3 regions of the Streptomyces sp. NBC_00554 genome follow, and region 2 is predicted to be linked to each of the others. Evidence: riboswitches for the same ligand, from Rfam matches in the RefSeq annotation. Region 2 holds a riboswitch; each other region holds the start of a gene.
The links. Region 2 has a riboswitch for cobalamin ahead of OG266_RS28795 (HoxN/HupN/NixA family nickel/cobalt transporter). Riboswitches for the same ligand answer to the same signal wherever they lie in the genome.

Region 1 (4,766 bases), 3.9 Mb from region 2:
CCGGCGCGGGAGGCCAGGTCGGCCCGGTTGGCGGCCAGTTCCGCGCCAATGGCTTCGGTCCCACGGGTGAGGCCCTTGGCGAGGGTGACGATCTCGGCGGTCTTCTGGCGGGCGAAGGCGAGCCAGCGCAGGATCTGCGGCTCGATGTCACGTTCGGCGGCGGCGTCGAGCGGGACGTGGAGCAGTGAACAGGAGGCGGCCACGTCGACCCGGTCGGCGAGGCCGAGCAGAGTGCCGAGCGTGGCGAGGGACGCCGACAGGTCGTTCACCCAGATGTTGCGGCCGTTGACCACGCCCGCGACCAGCCGCTTGCCGGGCAGTCCGCCCACTGCGGCCAGGGCGTCCAGGTTGGCGGCGGCGGCCTCGGTGAAATCCAGGGCGAGACCGTCGACAGGAGCCTTGGCCAGTACCGGCAGCGCGGCTCCGAGCCGCCCGAAGTACGAGGCGACGAGCAGCTTCGGGCGGTCGTCGAGCCCTCCCAGGTCACGGTAGGCACGGTCGGCCGCGTTCAGCTCGGCGGGCGTGCGGTCCTGGACGAGAGCCGGTTCGTCGAGCTGCACCCACTCGGCGCCCGCTGCCCGCAGGTCCCCGAGGACCTCGGCGTACACGGGCAGCAGCCGGTCGAGCAAGGTCAGCGGGTCGAAGTCCGGGGCCACGCCGGGCGCGGGCTTGGCGAGCAGGAGATAGGTGATGGGGCCGACGAGGACCGGGCGGGCGGTTAGGCCGAGTGCGAGAGCTTCGCCGAACTCGGTGACCTGCTTGGTGGAGTCGGTGGTGAAGACGGTGTCCGGGCCCAACTCAGGCACGAGGTAGTGGTAGTTGGTGTCGAACCACTTCGTCATCTCCAGCGGCGCCACCTCCTGCGTGCCGCGCGCCATCGCGAAGTACCCGTCCAGCGCATCGAGTTCGACGGCGGCGCGGTGGCGCTCGGGGATCGCGCCGACCATGATGCTGGTGTCCAGGACATGGTCGTAGTACGAGAAGTCGCCGGTCGGCACTTCGTGGACACCGGCCTCGGCCAGCTGCCGCCAGTTGGTACGGCGCAGTTCGGCGGCGGTGGCCCGGAGGGCGTCGGCGTCGACGCGACCCTTCCAGTACCCCTCGACGGCCTTCTTCAGTTCCCGGCCCTGACCCTGACGGGGGTAGCCGTACACGGTTGCCTGTGCTGCCGCGGCTGCGGACTTCGCTGTCACGGAACTCTCCTTCGCGAGATGTCTCCCTGAGATCCCGGGACGGGACGAGAGCGCGAAGGAACGCCAGATCGGCGGGTTGTCGTGCCCGCCGATGTGTACGCCGACCCGCCCACGAGGTCACCGGGATTCCGCGCACGAATGCTTCGCGTGCGGGCAGTTGGCAGGTCTTCGGACTCGTGGGCACGTCCTCCATTGCACGGAGGACACCTACTGGCCGTCGCTTCCCAGGCCCTGTTCCGGACCCAGTGCGTATGACGGCGGTTGTTCCCACTTACCGCTGCGGGGCAGTCCCGGAATTTCACCGGGTTCCCTCTTGCGACGCGTCCGTCTGGCTGACGGGGCGAACCAGCTGCGCTGGCTAGCCTACGGGGTGGGGGTTGGATGCGTCGATTTTTGGGTGCGGCCCGGTGGGGGCTGGTCGCGCAGTTCCCCGCGCCCCTTAGGGCAAGTCGGTTGGCCGGGATTCGAATGCTCGCAGGATTTCCTCTGCCGCCAGGGTTGCTGTCAACTCGCCCTCGCGTACCTGGCGTTCGAGGTCGGGAGCCAGCGCACGTACGGCCGGATCTGAGTGCAGGCGGCCGAGGAGTTCGTCGCGGACCATCGTCCAGGTCCAGTCCACCTGTTGGTTGCGGCGCTTGGTGGCTAGGCGGCCGGTGGAGTCCAACAGCGACCGGTGTTGTTCCAGGCGTTCCCAGACCGTGTCCAGGCCCGTTCCCTCGCGGGCGCTGCAGCTCAGCACCGGTGGGGTCCAGGCGGCGTCGACGGGGTGCATCAGCCGCAGCGCGCCCGCCAACTCCCTTGCCGCGCCCCGGGCTTCGCGCTCGTGCGGGCCGTCCGCCTTGTTGACGGCGATGACGTCCGCGAGTTCCAGGACGCCCTTCTTGATGCCCTGCAACTGGTCGCCGGTGCGGGCGAGGGTCAGCAGCAGGAAGGAGTCGACCATGTTGGCGACGGCGGTCTCGGACTGGCCGACACCGACCGTCTCCACGAGTACGACGTCGTAGCCCGCCGCCTCCATCACCACGATCGACTCCCGGGTCGCCTTCGCCACCCCGCCGAGCGTGCCGGCGGTGGGGGAGGGCCGTACGAACGCCGCCGGGTCGACGGCCAGCCGCTCCATGCGCGTCTTGTCGCCGAGGATCGACCCGCCCGTCCGGCTCGACGATGGATCGACCGCGAGCACCGCGACCCGGAACCCGAGCGAGGTGAGCAGCGTGCCGAACGCGTCGATGAACGTCGACTTGCCCACGCCCGGCACACCGCTGATGCCGATCCGTCGCGCTTTCCCGCTGTGCGGCAGCAGCTCGGTCAGCAACTCCTGTGCCATGACCCGGTGTTGGGGCCTGGTCGACTCCACGAGCGTGATGGCGCGGGCCACCAGCGCCCGCTTCCCGTCGAGTACGCCCTTCACATAGGTGTCGACATCGATCACGGGGTGTGCCCGAGGTCGGTGGCCAGCCGCTGCACCAGGTCGTACGCCGCGTCCGGGATCACCGTCCCGGGCGGGAAGACGGCAGCCGCGCCCATCTCCAGGAGCGTGGGCACGTCCTGCGGCGGGATCACCCCGCCGACCACGACCATGATGTCCTCGCGGCCCTCCTCGGCGAGCTGCTCCCGCAACGCCGGCACGAGGGTGAGGTGCCCGGCGGCCAGCGAGGACACCCCGACGATGTGCACGTCCGCCTCGACGGCCTGGCGGGCCACCTCGCCCGGGGTCTGGAACAGCGGGCCGACGTCGACGTCGAAGCCGAGGTCCGCGAAGGCGGTGGCGATCACCTTCTGGCCGCGGTCGTGGCCGTCCTGGCCCATCTTGGCGACCAGGATGCGGGGGCGGCGGCCCTCGGCCTCCTCGAAGGAGCCCACCAGGGACCGGGTGCGCTCGACGTTCGGGGAATCGCCGGCTTCGTTGCGGTACACACCGGAGATCGTACGGATCTGGCTCGAGTGCCGTCCGTACACCTTCTCCAGGGCGTCGGAGATCTCGCCGACGGTGGCCTTGGCACGGGCCGCGTTCACGGCCAGCTCCAACAGGTTGCCGGTGCCCCCAGCGGCGCGGGTCAGGGCGTCCAGCGAGTCCTGGCACGCCCGCTCGTCGCGCTCAGCGCGCAGCCGTCGCAGCTTCTCGATCTGCTGCGTGCGTACGGAGGAGTTGTCGACCGTGAGGACGTCGATCTGCTCGTCGGTCTCGACGCGGTACTTGTTCACGCCGATGACCGGCTGGCGCCCGGAGTCGATCCGGGCCTGGGTGCGGGCCGCCGCCTCTTCGATGCGCAGCTTGGGGATGCCCGCGTCGATGGCCTTGGCCATACCGCCCGCCGCCTCGACCTCCTCGATGTGCTGCCAGGCCCGGCGCGCGAGGTCGTACGTCAGCTTCTCGACGTACGCGCTGCCGCCCCACGGGTCGATCGACCGGGTCGTGCCCGACTCCTGCTGGATGAGGAGCTGGGTGTTGCGGGCGATGCGTGCCGAGAAGTCGGTGGGCAGGGCGAGCGCTTCGTCGAGGGCGTTGGTGTGCAGCGACTGGGTGTGGCCCTGGGTCGCCGCCATCGCCTCGACGCACGTACGCGTCACGTTGTTGAAGACGTCCTGCGCGGTCAGCGACCAGCCCGAGGTCTGCGAATGGGTGCGCAGGGAAAGGGACTTGGCGTTCTGCGGGTCGAACTGCCTGACCAGCTTGGCCCACAGCAGGCGCGCCGCCCGCATCTTCGCGATCTCCATGAAGAAGTTCATGCCGATCGCCCAGAAGAAGGACAGCCGGGGCGCGAACGCGTCCACGTCCATCCCTGCCGCCCGGCCCGCCCGGATGTACTCCACTCCGTCGGCCAGCGTGTACGCCAGCTCCAAGTCGGCCGTCGCGCCCGCCTCTTGGATGTGGTAGCCCGAGATGGAGATGGAGTTGTAGCGCGGCATCCGCTGCGAGGTGAAGGCGAAGATGTCGGAGATGATCCGCATCGACGGCTTCGGCGGATAGATGTACGTGTTGCGGACCATGAACTCTTTGAGGATGTCGTTCTGGATGGTCCCGGCCAACTTCTCGGGCGGTACGCCCTGTTCCTCGGCCGCCACGATGTAGAGCGCGAGAACGGGCAGCACAGCACCGTTCATCGTCATCGACACGGTCATCTTGTCCAGCGGGATGCCGTCGAAGAGCTGCCGCATGTCGTAGATCGAGTCGATCGCCACGCCCGCCATGCCGACGTCACCGGTCACGCGCGGGTGATCGCTGTCGTAACCCCGGTGCGTGGGCAGGTCGAAGGCGACGGACAGGCCCTTCTGACCGGCCGCGAGGTTGCGCCGGTAGAAGGCGTTGGACTCCTCGGCGGTGGAGAAGCCCGCGTACTGGCGGATGGTCCAGGGCTGGTTGACGTACATCGTCGGGTACGGGCCGCGCAGGTACGGGGCGATGCCCGGGTAGGTGCCCAGGAAGTCCAGGCCCTCCAGGTCACGGCCTGTGTAGAGCGGTTTGACCGCGATGCCCTCCGGGGTCTCCCAGAAGGTCTCGCCCCCGTCGATCGCCTTGCGCCAGTCCTCGGCGCTGCCGTCGGCGGTGGGCGTCCCCAGCTCGATCCCGGA
Region 2 (4,766 bases):
GTGTTGCGCATCCCGGAGGCGATCAGCAGCTTCAGACGGGGCAGCCGGGCCAGCAGCGACGCCGGGAAGGGCACCCGCTCCCGCAGGGTGACGACGATGTCGAAGTCCGCCAGCGCGGCGGCCAGCGCGTCCTCGTCGGCGAAGTGCCGGGCGAAACCGACGACTTCCACGTCGTCCGCGACGGGCGACCAGTCGGCGACCTCGGTCGCGACGCCCTGATAGTCGTCCAGCACGGCACACCGAAGTCGCATGTCAGGTCCCTTCCAGGCTCGACCGGACCCTACCCGAGCGAAGGAAGGGCGGCGGGGCGGGGCCCAGGGAACCTGCTCCTCCGGAAGCCGCGACGGCCGCTCGCTCCCCATGGCAGTCTGAGCACCCATGAGTGCGACCTTGGCGGTACGGAGCCTGCGCGCGGCGGTGTTCGCCGTGCTGTGTGTGCTGCTGGCCGCCGGGGGACACGGGCTGGCGACGGGAGAGGCACCCCCGTTGTGGGCGGACGGTGCCGGGGTCCTCGCCCTCTTCGCGGCAGGCTGCCTGCTGAGCGGCCGGGAGCGGTCGCTCCTCGGGATCGGCGGCGGGATGCTCGCCGCGCAGGCCGGACTGCACGTCGCCTTCGCGGCGACCCGGCCACACATGGCGATGAACATGCACGGCGCGCACATGACGCACCCGCATGCCATGACGTCCCACGCCACCGCCGCCCACCTGGCCGCCGCTCTCCTCGCGACCTGGTGGCTGCGGCGCGGTGAGGCGGCGCTGTGGTCCCTGCTGCGCAGAGCGGCGACGCTCGTCCCGGGGCTCGCGGCATGGTGGCGGGTGCAGACCGGACCGTCCCACGCCCAGCCGCGCTGGAACGCCGTATGCCGGAACGCGGCCGAGCCACGGCCACTTCGACAGGTGCTGCTGCGGCACGCCGTCTCCCGCCGGGGACCGCCGACAGGGCTCGTGTACACGCCCTGATCCCATCCCCACCAGTACGGAGCTTCCCTGATGTCCCCGATACGCACCACCCTGCGCCGGGCCGGCCTCGTCGCCGGTCTTGCCGCGGCCGGAGTCCTGGCGGCCGCGGGCGCGGCCTTCGCCCATGTGACGGTTCACCCCGAGAGCTACGCCAAGGGCGCCACGGACGGCGTTCTGACCTTCCGTGTCCCCAACGAGGAGGACACCGCCAGCACCACGAAGGTGCAGGTCTTCCTGCCCACCGACCATCCGGTCCTGGGCGTTCTGGTCACTCCCGAGGAGGGCTGGACCCCGGAGGTGACGACGACCAAGCTGAAGACCCCCGTCAAGACGGACGACGGCACGATCACCGACGCCGTCTCCGAGATCACCTGGACCGGCGGCAGGATCCGCCACGGCGAGTACCAGGACTTCAACGTCGCCTTCGGTCAACTTCCCGACGACGTGGACCAGTTGACCTTCAAGACGCTGCAGACCTACTCGGACGGAAGCGTCGCCCGCTGGATCGAGGAGGCGGAACAGGGCGGGGACGAGCCGGAGAACCCAGCGCCGGTGCTGATGCTCACGGCCAAGACCGCGGCCGACTCCGAGGAGGCCGCGTCGTCGAGCTCGGACTCGGACTCGGCTCCTGCCGCCGAGAGTTCGGCCGCGAGCAGTGACTCGACTGCTCGTGGCCTGGGGATCGCCGGCCTGGTCGTGGGCGTCCTCGGCCTGGCCGCGGCCGGCTTCGCCCTCGCGCGCGCCCGCAGCGCCCGCTCCTAGTCCGTCCCGCTCCTAGTCCGTCCCGTTCCTGGTCCGTCCTAGTCCGTCCTGTTCCGCTCCCAGTCCGCGAGCGGTTGCCGCCCCGCCGGTCTCAACTCCCCTCGGCGGGGCGGACCGCCCATCGCTGCTCCACCTTGGCCAGCCGCCAGTACGCCACGGCCGCGGCCCAGACGGCCACGAACAGGCCCACGATGATGTACCCGACGTTGCCCAGGTCGAGCCCCGCGATCCAGCCGGTGACCGAGTCGGTCAGGTCGAGCTTCTCGTGCAGGACGCTCACCAGCTCGATCGTGCCGATGAAGAAGGCCACCGCGATGGACAGGCCGGTGATGGTGAGGTTGTAGAACACCTTGCGCACCGGGTTGGAGAAGGCCCACTGGTAGGCGAAGTTCATGAACGTGCCGTCCAGGGTGTCGAACAGGCTCATCCCCGCCGCGAACAGCAGCGGCAGGCACAGGATCGCGTACCAGGGCAGGCCGGCCGCCGCGCCGCTGCCCGCCATCACCATCAGCGTGACCTCGGTGGCCGTGTCGAAGCCGAGGCCGAAGAGGAAGCCCAGCGGGTACATCTGCCCAGGACGCGTGATGGACTTGGTGAAGCGGCCGAGGATCCGGTTCATGAACCCCCGGGAATCCAGGTGCTGTTCGAGCTCGGCCTCGTCGTACGTACCGGCCCGCATCGCCCTGAAGACCCGCAGGATGCCGACCAGCGCGACGAGGTTGAGGGCGGCGATCAGGTAGAGGAACGACCCGGAGACCGTGGTGCCCATCACCCCGAGCACCTGGTGCGTACTCGAGCCCTCGTTCATGATCCGCCCGGCCAGCTGGGTGCCTCCGGCGATCAGCGCGGCGAGCAGCACCACCACGCTTGAGTGCCCCAGCGCGAACCAGAAGCCCACCGACACCGGCCGCTTCCCGTCGGCCATCAGCTTTCGGGTGGTGTTGTCGATCGCGGCGATGTGGTCGGCGTCGAAGGCATGCCGCATGCCCAGGGTGTACGCCGTGATGCCCAGGCCGATGCCGAAGGCCTTGGAGCCGACCTCGTAGTGCTCCGGCACCACGAGCAGGAACAGGATGCCGAACGCGACGACATGCAGCGCCGCGATCACTGCCAGAAGTACGGCCGTGCGCACGGTGTCCTCGCGTCGCCAGCGGAATCCGGCGGCGGGTGGGGACGACTGCGTGGGCAGGGTCATGGGGTCACGCTCCAGCACCTCGTGGATCACTTCGTGAGATGCCGTGGCCGGTCTCCTGGCTGACGGGGGTCCGCACCGTCCCGCCTTCCCGGCCGCCGGGAGGCGACCAGTGGCCGAAGTGGGACGGGGCGCCTCAAGCCGTTTGCTCCGTACACGAGTACGCCGTGTACGGACCTGGTCCGAGGCCCGATCACAGTGGCGAGGGCCGCTCCGGCCTGGGCCCCTTCGAGGACGAAGAGGCCGTCACCGGTCTTCCCGAACACCACGGCCCACCAACCGTAGGCGTGGCCGCTCTCCCCTGCAAAGCTGCACAGGTGCGCAGGTATTGAAGATCACATAGCGGTGCCTGCGAAGATGACCTCATGCACCTCGTCCCCGCCGAGCGCGCCGATCGCCGGACCATCGACGGCCACCGGGTCTGCGACGCAGTCGCCGGCATCGGTGAACCAGGGCACGTACGAGCCTGGGCCGACCGCTTCTCCCTCCTCGCGGACCCGCGTCGCCTCGCCCTGCTCCTGGCCCTGCACCGGGCCGGCCCCCTCGCCGTCTCCGACCTCGCCGTCGCGACCGGCATGAACGACCCCGCCGTGTCCCAGGCCCTGCGTCTGCTCCGTACCGCCGGGGTGGTCGAGGGCGACAAGGACGGGCGGGTCGTGCGCTACCGGGTGACCGACGGCCCGACCGCCGAACTCCTCGAGCACTGTTGAGTTGCCAAGGTGCTGTGTCGCTCAGTGCTGCTCCGGTGCCTTCTTCTTGTTGACGAAGACCAGTGCTGCGCCGCCGATCACGACGAGGGCGATCGCCACGCCCCCGATGATCGGGGTGGCGCTGGAACTGCCGGTCTCGGCGAGGTCGGTGCCGTCGCTGAAGGTCTTGACCGACGTGGCGGGGCTCGGCTCACCGGCCGTCTGGGTCGTGACGTCGCTCGTGCTGCCCTGCGTCTCGCAGTCGAGCATGCCGGTGAAACGCTTCTCGAAGCCGTTCGCGCCGATGGCCGTGAAGTCGTACGCCTGGTCCTCCTGGAGCGTCACCGTCACCACCCGGGACTCGCCTGCCGGGACGGTGTGCTCGATCCCCGCCAGCTCGAAGGTGAACGCCTCGTCGCCCTCGTTGGCAGCCGTGATGTCAACGCCGCCCCTGGCGCAGTTCTTCTCGGCTGACAGCGCGGGTATCGCGCCTTCCGTGGCCCAGGTGGCGGTCGCCGTCGCGGAGACCGTCGACTCGCTGGAGCCGGCGAGTATCTGGGTCTGGCTGCGGGTCTCCGAGGCGAAGGCCCGGCCGACGGGCACGGTCGTCGACGCCTGCACGGTCAGCGCGGCCGAACCGTCCGTGCTGTCCTCGGGCACGTCGAAGTAGAGCCGGCTGCCGTCGACCGCGGAGGTGATCACCTTGCCTTCCGCGTCCACGATCTCCACTCCGCTGGTGGCGGAGTCCGCGGGCGGAATCACCGTCACGCCGTCCGCGTTGGTGTGCACCGTGACCGGGCCGAGCTTCCCGCCGGCGTGGCCGGAGACCGCGGGCCGGTCGAGGGTCAGCGAGGCCGCGGGCTCCGCCAGGTTCTGCGCGCTCTTCTCCAGGTAGTCCGCGAGCTTCTCCGCCTGCGGGTCCACCGCGTCCACTTCGGCGCCGTCCGAGTACCGCCAGATGGCCACCTGGGTGCCGGCCGCCGCGTCCTGCTCGGTGAGACCGTCCGCTCCGGCCTTCTCGGCCAGCGCCACGAGGTTGTTCACCTGCGGATAGGAGTTCTGCAGGATCCAGCGGATCTTGCCCGCGTCCGCGTTGCCGTTCAGCGAGGTGCCGCTCCAGGAGGTCTCCTGGTACTTGGCGTCCTTCTGCGTCGGGTTGTGGA
Region 3 (4,766 bases), 1.4 Mb from region 2:
TCTCTTCAACGGCTCCACCGCCCAGCTCAAGAAGCTCGCCAGGGGGTAGCGGAAGTACCGGAACCCGTTGTTCCGCCTGTGTTCGAGACGTCGAGCCGGGCACCGAAACAGTCATCGAGCCACCCCTTCAGCACCATCGAAGGGGTGGCTCGACACATGAGACACTTTCAATGCCCCGCCAGTTCACTTTCCGTTCATTCAGGTTGCCTACGGTCCACCTGCCACTGACGTCCAACAGAAGCCTGGGTTAATGGAACACATCACGCTCCTCCTCGGAATCGTGATCGTTACCGCTCTCGTGTTCGATTTCACGAACGGTTTCCACGACACCGCCAATGCGATGGCGACGACCATTTCGACTGGTGCTCTCAGACCGAAGACGGCGGTGGCCATGTCCGCCGTGCTGAATCTCGTCGGTGCTTTCCTCTCCGTGGAGGTCGCCAAGACGATCTCCGGCGGCATCATCAACGAAGAGGGCATACGCACCGAAGTGATCTTCGCGGCGCTCGTCGGCGCCATCCTCTGGAATCTGCTGACCTGGCTTCTGGGTCTCCCGTCCAGCTCTTCCCACGCACTCTTCGGCGGCCTCATCGGCGCCGCGGTCATGTCGGCCGGCTGGTCGTCGGTGAACGGCTCGACCGTCATCACCAAGGTGCTGCTCCCCGCGATCGCCGCGCCCCTCGTGGCCGGACTCGCCGCGATGCTGGCCACCCGCCTGACGTACAAGATCGGCAGCCGTGCCGACGAGAAGGCGACCGCCAAGGGCTACCGCGCCGGTCAGATCGCCTCGGCCGGTCTGGTCTCGCTGGCCCACGGCACGAACGACGCCCAGAAGACGATGGGCATCATCACCCTCGCGCTGGTCACCGGCGGTGTGATCGCGCCGGACTCGAACCCTCCCACCTGGGTCATCGTCTCGGCCGGTATGGCCATCGCGCTCGGCACCTACCTGGGCGGCTGGCGCATCATCCGCACCATGGGCAAGGGCCTCACCGACCTCGCGCCGCCGCAGGGCTTCGCCGCCCAGACCAGCGCGGCCACGGTCATCCTGGCCTCCTCCCACCTGGGCTTCTCGCTCTCCACCACGCAGTCCTGCTCCGGCGCCGTGATGGGCTCGGGCCTCGGCCGCAAGGGCGGCGTCGTCCGCTGGTCGACCGCGACCCGCATGTTCATCGCCTGGGGCCTCACTCTCCCGGCTGCCGGTCTGGTCGGCGCGGGCGCCGAGTTCCTCACCAAGCAGGGCACGTGGGGCATCGTCCTGACGGGTGCGCTCCTGGTGGCCGGCGCGGGCACCATCTGGAACCTGTCGCGCCGCCAGCCGGTGACCATCGACAACGTCAACGAGGTCGGTGCCGAGCCTTCGGGCGTCGTCACCGCGGCGATCGCCGCGGTCACCCCGCCCCCCGCGGGCCCGCTCACCGGCGACCTGAAGGCCACCATCCCGTCCCCGGACGCGGAGCCCACCGCTCCGGCCACGGTCTAAGGAACGAACAGCATGCACATCGACTGGGCAGCCCTCGGCTCCGTCTTCGGAGTCAGCCTCGTGTCCACCGTGGCCCTCGTCGGCCTCTTCACCCTGGGCATCGTCGGCCTCTCCAAGCGCGAGTCGGCCTCGGCGCAGGGCGGCTCCGCCGCTCTCGCGGTCACCGGCGCGTACGCCTGCTTCGCGGCGTGCGCGGCGGCGGTGGCGTACGGGATCTATCTGATCGTGGCCTGACGGCCATCCCGAGAACGCACGAATACCGCACGAACCAGGCATCACCTCGGGTGGGGCGCGGGACGTATCAACGTCCCGCGCCCCACCCGTATGTGGGCCTTCGCACACTCTCCCCCCGCAGGTCAACAGCAAGTTGACGGGTCTTCCAACCCCATGGTGGACTGCCGGAGCCAAGTACGGCGGCAAGAGAGGAAGCCGGTGCGAATCCGGCGCGGTCCCGCCACTGTCACCGGGGAAGAAATCCCCGGAAGCCAGGAACTCTCACCGCCGGTCTCTTCGAACCAGGGCGTGGACACCCTGAGTGAGGACATATCGCCATGCGCGGCTGCCCAAGTGCCCTGCGAACCACGGTTGTGCCTGACCTGACGGTCGGCTGAACCGGTGCGTGCCGATCGCGTCTTCGCGTACGGCGCCGCCGCCGGCCTTCTCGGTGACCTGCTGCTCGGCGATCCCCGCCGGGGCCATCCGGTCGCCGCGTTCGGACGTGGCGCGGGAGCCGTCGAGCGAGTGCTGTGGCGGGACCACCGGGGGTGGGGCGCGCTGCACACGGCCGTGTGCGTGGGCGGCGCCACCGGGCTCGCGGCGCTCGCGAGTCGTTCCGTACGTGGATCCCGTACCGCCTCCATCGCGCTGACCGCCGCCGCCACTTGGGCCGTCGTCGGCGGAACCTCGCTCGGCCGGGAGGCCCGCGCGATCGGCAGCGCGCTCGAAGCCGGTGATGTCGAGAGGGCCCGGGAGCGGCTGCCGCATCTGTGCGGGCGGGATCCGCAGGCGCTCGACGCGGACGGGATCGCCCGGGCCGTCGTCGAGTCCGTCGCCGAGAACACCTCCGACGCCGTGGTGGGAGCACTTGTGTGGGGCGCCGTGGCCGGCGTGCCCGGGCTCGTCGGGTTCCGCGCCGTCAACACGCTCGACGCGATGGTCGGGCACAGGTCCCCCAAGTACCGGCGCTACGGCTGGGCTTCCGCGCGGCTCGACGATGTCGCGGGCTGGCCGGGGGCGAGGCTCACCGCCGTTCTCGCGGCCGCCGCCGGAGGCGACCCGCGGGGCGCCGCGCGCGCCTGGCGGGTGGACGCCTGCAAGCATCCGAGCCCCAACGCCGGGCCCGTGGAGGCCTCGTTCGCGGGGGCGCTCGGTGTGCGGCTCGGCGGGACCCTCGCGTACGGGGGAAGGGTCGAGCACCGGCCCGTACTGAACGGCAAGGGTCGCGCCGTCGCGGTCGGCGACATCGAGCGGGCCGTACGGCTGTCGCGGCGCGTGAGCTGGCTCGCGCTGGGTGTGTGTGCCGCCGGGCGGCTGTTGGGGCAACGGGGAGGGAACTCATGAGCGGCGGCGGCCTGCTGATCGCCGGAACCACTTCCGACGCGGGCAAGAGCGTCGTGACCGCCGGGATCTGCCGGTGGCTGGTGCGGCAGGGCGTCAAGGTCGCGCCCTTCAAGGCGCAGAACATGTCGCTGAACTCGTTCGTGACACGTGAGGGCGCCGAGATCGGCCGGGCGCAGGCCATGCAGGCGCAGGCCGCTCGCGTGGAGCCGACCGCGCTGATGAATCCCGTGCTGCTCAAGCCGGGGAGCGACCGCAGCAGTCAGGTCGTGCTCATGGGGAAGCCCGTGGGTGAGATGAGTGCTCGCGGGTTCTTCGGGGGGTCTGGGGGGTCGTCCCCCGGGGAAAGGCTGCACGGAGGGCGGCAGGAAGCTCTGCTCGGGACCGTGCTGGAGTGCCTAGCCGAGTTGCGGGGCACGTATGACGCGGTGATCTGCGAGGGAGCGGGGAGTCCCGCCGAGATCAATCTGCGGCGGACCGACATCGTGAACATGGGGATCGCGCGCAACGCGCGGCTGCCCGTGCTCGTCGTCGGCGACATCGACCGCGGGGGCGTCTTCGCGTCCTTCTTCGGGACCGTCGCACTGCTGTCCCGCGAGGACCAGGAGCTCGTCGCCGGGTTCCTCGTGAACAAGTTCCGCGGGGATGTCTCCCTCCTGGAGCCGGGGCTCGACATGCTCCACGGGCTCACCGGGCGGCCCTCCTACGGGGTATTGCCCTTCCAGCACGGCCTCGGGATCGACGAGGAGGACGGGCTGCGGGTCTCCATGAGGGGCGCGGTCCGGGAGTCCACGGTCACCGCGCCCGTCGGCGAGGACGTACTGCGGGTCGCCGTCTGCGCGATCCCCCTGATGTCCAACTTCACGGACGTGGACGCGCTGGCCGCCGAGCCGGGTGTCGTCGTGCGTTTCGTGGACCGGGCCGAGGAGCTGGCCGACGCGGACCTCGTCGTCGTACCGGGGACCCGGGGGACGGTGAAGGCGCTGGAGTGGCTTCGGGAACGCGGGCTCGCGGACGCGATCGCGCGACGGGCCGCCGAGGGGCGGCCCGTGCTCGGCATCTGCGGCGGCTTCCAGCTCCTCGGCGAGCACATCGAGGACGAGGTCGAGTCACGGGCAGGTCATGTCGACGGGCTCGGACTGCTGCCCGTACGCGTGCGGTTCGCGCGGGAGAAGACGCTCACGCGGCCCGTGGGCGAAGCGCTGGGCGAGCCCGTCGAGGGGTACGAGATCCACCATGGCGTCGCCCAAGTCACCGGCGGGGAGCCCTTCTTGGATGGCTGCCGGGTCGGTGAGGTCTGGGGCACGCACTGGCACGGCTCGTTGGAGTCGGACGGGTTCCGGCGGGCCTTCCTGCGCGAGGTGGCGGCCGCCGCGGGGCGCCGCTTCGTACCGGCCGCCGACACGTCGTTCGCGGCGCTGCGCGAGGAGCAGTTGGACCGGCTCGGCGATCTGATCGAGGAACACGCGGATACGGACGCGCTGTGGCGGCTCATCGAGTCCGGCGCGCCGACAGGACTGCCTTTCATTCCACCGGGAGCGCCCGCATGAGCACAGTGTTGTTGTTGTCGACCGCCGACACGGATCTGCTGGCGGCCCGGGCCTCCGGCGCCGCGTACCGGATCGGCAATCCGACCCGGGTGGATGTCGCCGCCGAACTCCCCGCGCTCGTCGGGGGCGCGGATGTCGTCGTCGTACGGCTCCTTGGCGGCAAGCGCGCCTGGGAG

Region 1: another riboswitch for cobalamin. It lies ahead of metE (5-methyltetrahydropteroyltriglutamate--homocysteine S-methyltransferase); the one in region 2 lies ahead of OG266_RS28795 (HoxN/HupN/NixA family nickel/cobalt transporter).
Region 3: another riboswitch for cobalamin. It lies ahead of OG266_RS34800 (cobalamin biosynthesis protein); the one in region 2 lies ahead of OG266_RS28795 (HoxN/HupN/NixA family nickel/cobalt transporter).

The regions. Positions count from the first base shown of each region.
Region 1 is NZ_CP107799.1:2,596,858-2,601,623, reverse strand. Features, by position in the region: gene metE (5-methyltetrahydropteroyltriglutamate--homocysteine S-methyltransferase) at 1-1,193, opposite strand, end outside; cobalamin riboswitch at 1,335-1,558, opposite strand; gene meaB (methylmalonyl Co-A mutase-associated GTPase MeaB) at 1,633-2,625, opposite strand; gene scpA (methylmalonyl-CoA mutase) at 2,622-4,766, opposite strand, start outside.
Region 2 is NZ_CP107799.1:6,524,987-6,529,752, forward strand. Features, by position in the region: gene OG266_RS28780 (D-2-hydroxyacid dehydrogenase family protein) at 1-251, opposite strand, end outside; gene OG266_RS28785 (hypothetical protein) at 379-960, shown strand; gene OG266_RS28790 (YcnI family protein) at 991-1,722, shown strand; gene OG266_RS28795 (HoxN/HupN/NixA family nickel/cobalt transporter) at 1,814-2,917, opposite strand; cobalamin riboswitch at 2,945-3,199, opposite strand; gene OG266_RS28800 (winged helix-turn-helix domain-containing protein) at 3,280-3,624, shown strand; gene OG266_RS28805 (Cys-Gln thioester bond-forming surface protein) at 3,646-4,766, opposite strand, start outside.
Region 3 is NZ_CP107799.1:7,901,460-7,906,225, reverse strand. Features, by position in the region: gene OG266_RS34815 (lysozyme) at 1-49, shown strand, start outside; gene OG266_RS34810 (inorganic phosphate transporter) at 251-1,483, shown strand; gene OG266_RS34805 (hypothetical protein) at 1,496-1,717, shown strand; cobalamin riboswitch at 1,857-1,999, shown strand; gene OG266_RS34800 (cobalamin biosynthesis protein) at 2,099-3,043, shown strand; gene OG266_RS34795 (cobyric acid synthase) at 3,040-4,590, shown strand; gene cobN (cobaltochelatase subunit CobN) at 4,587-4,766, shown strand, end outside.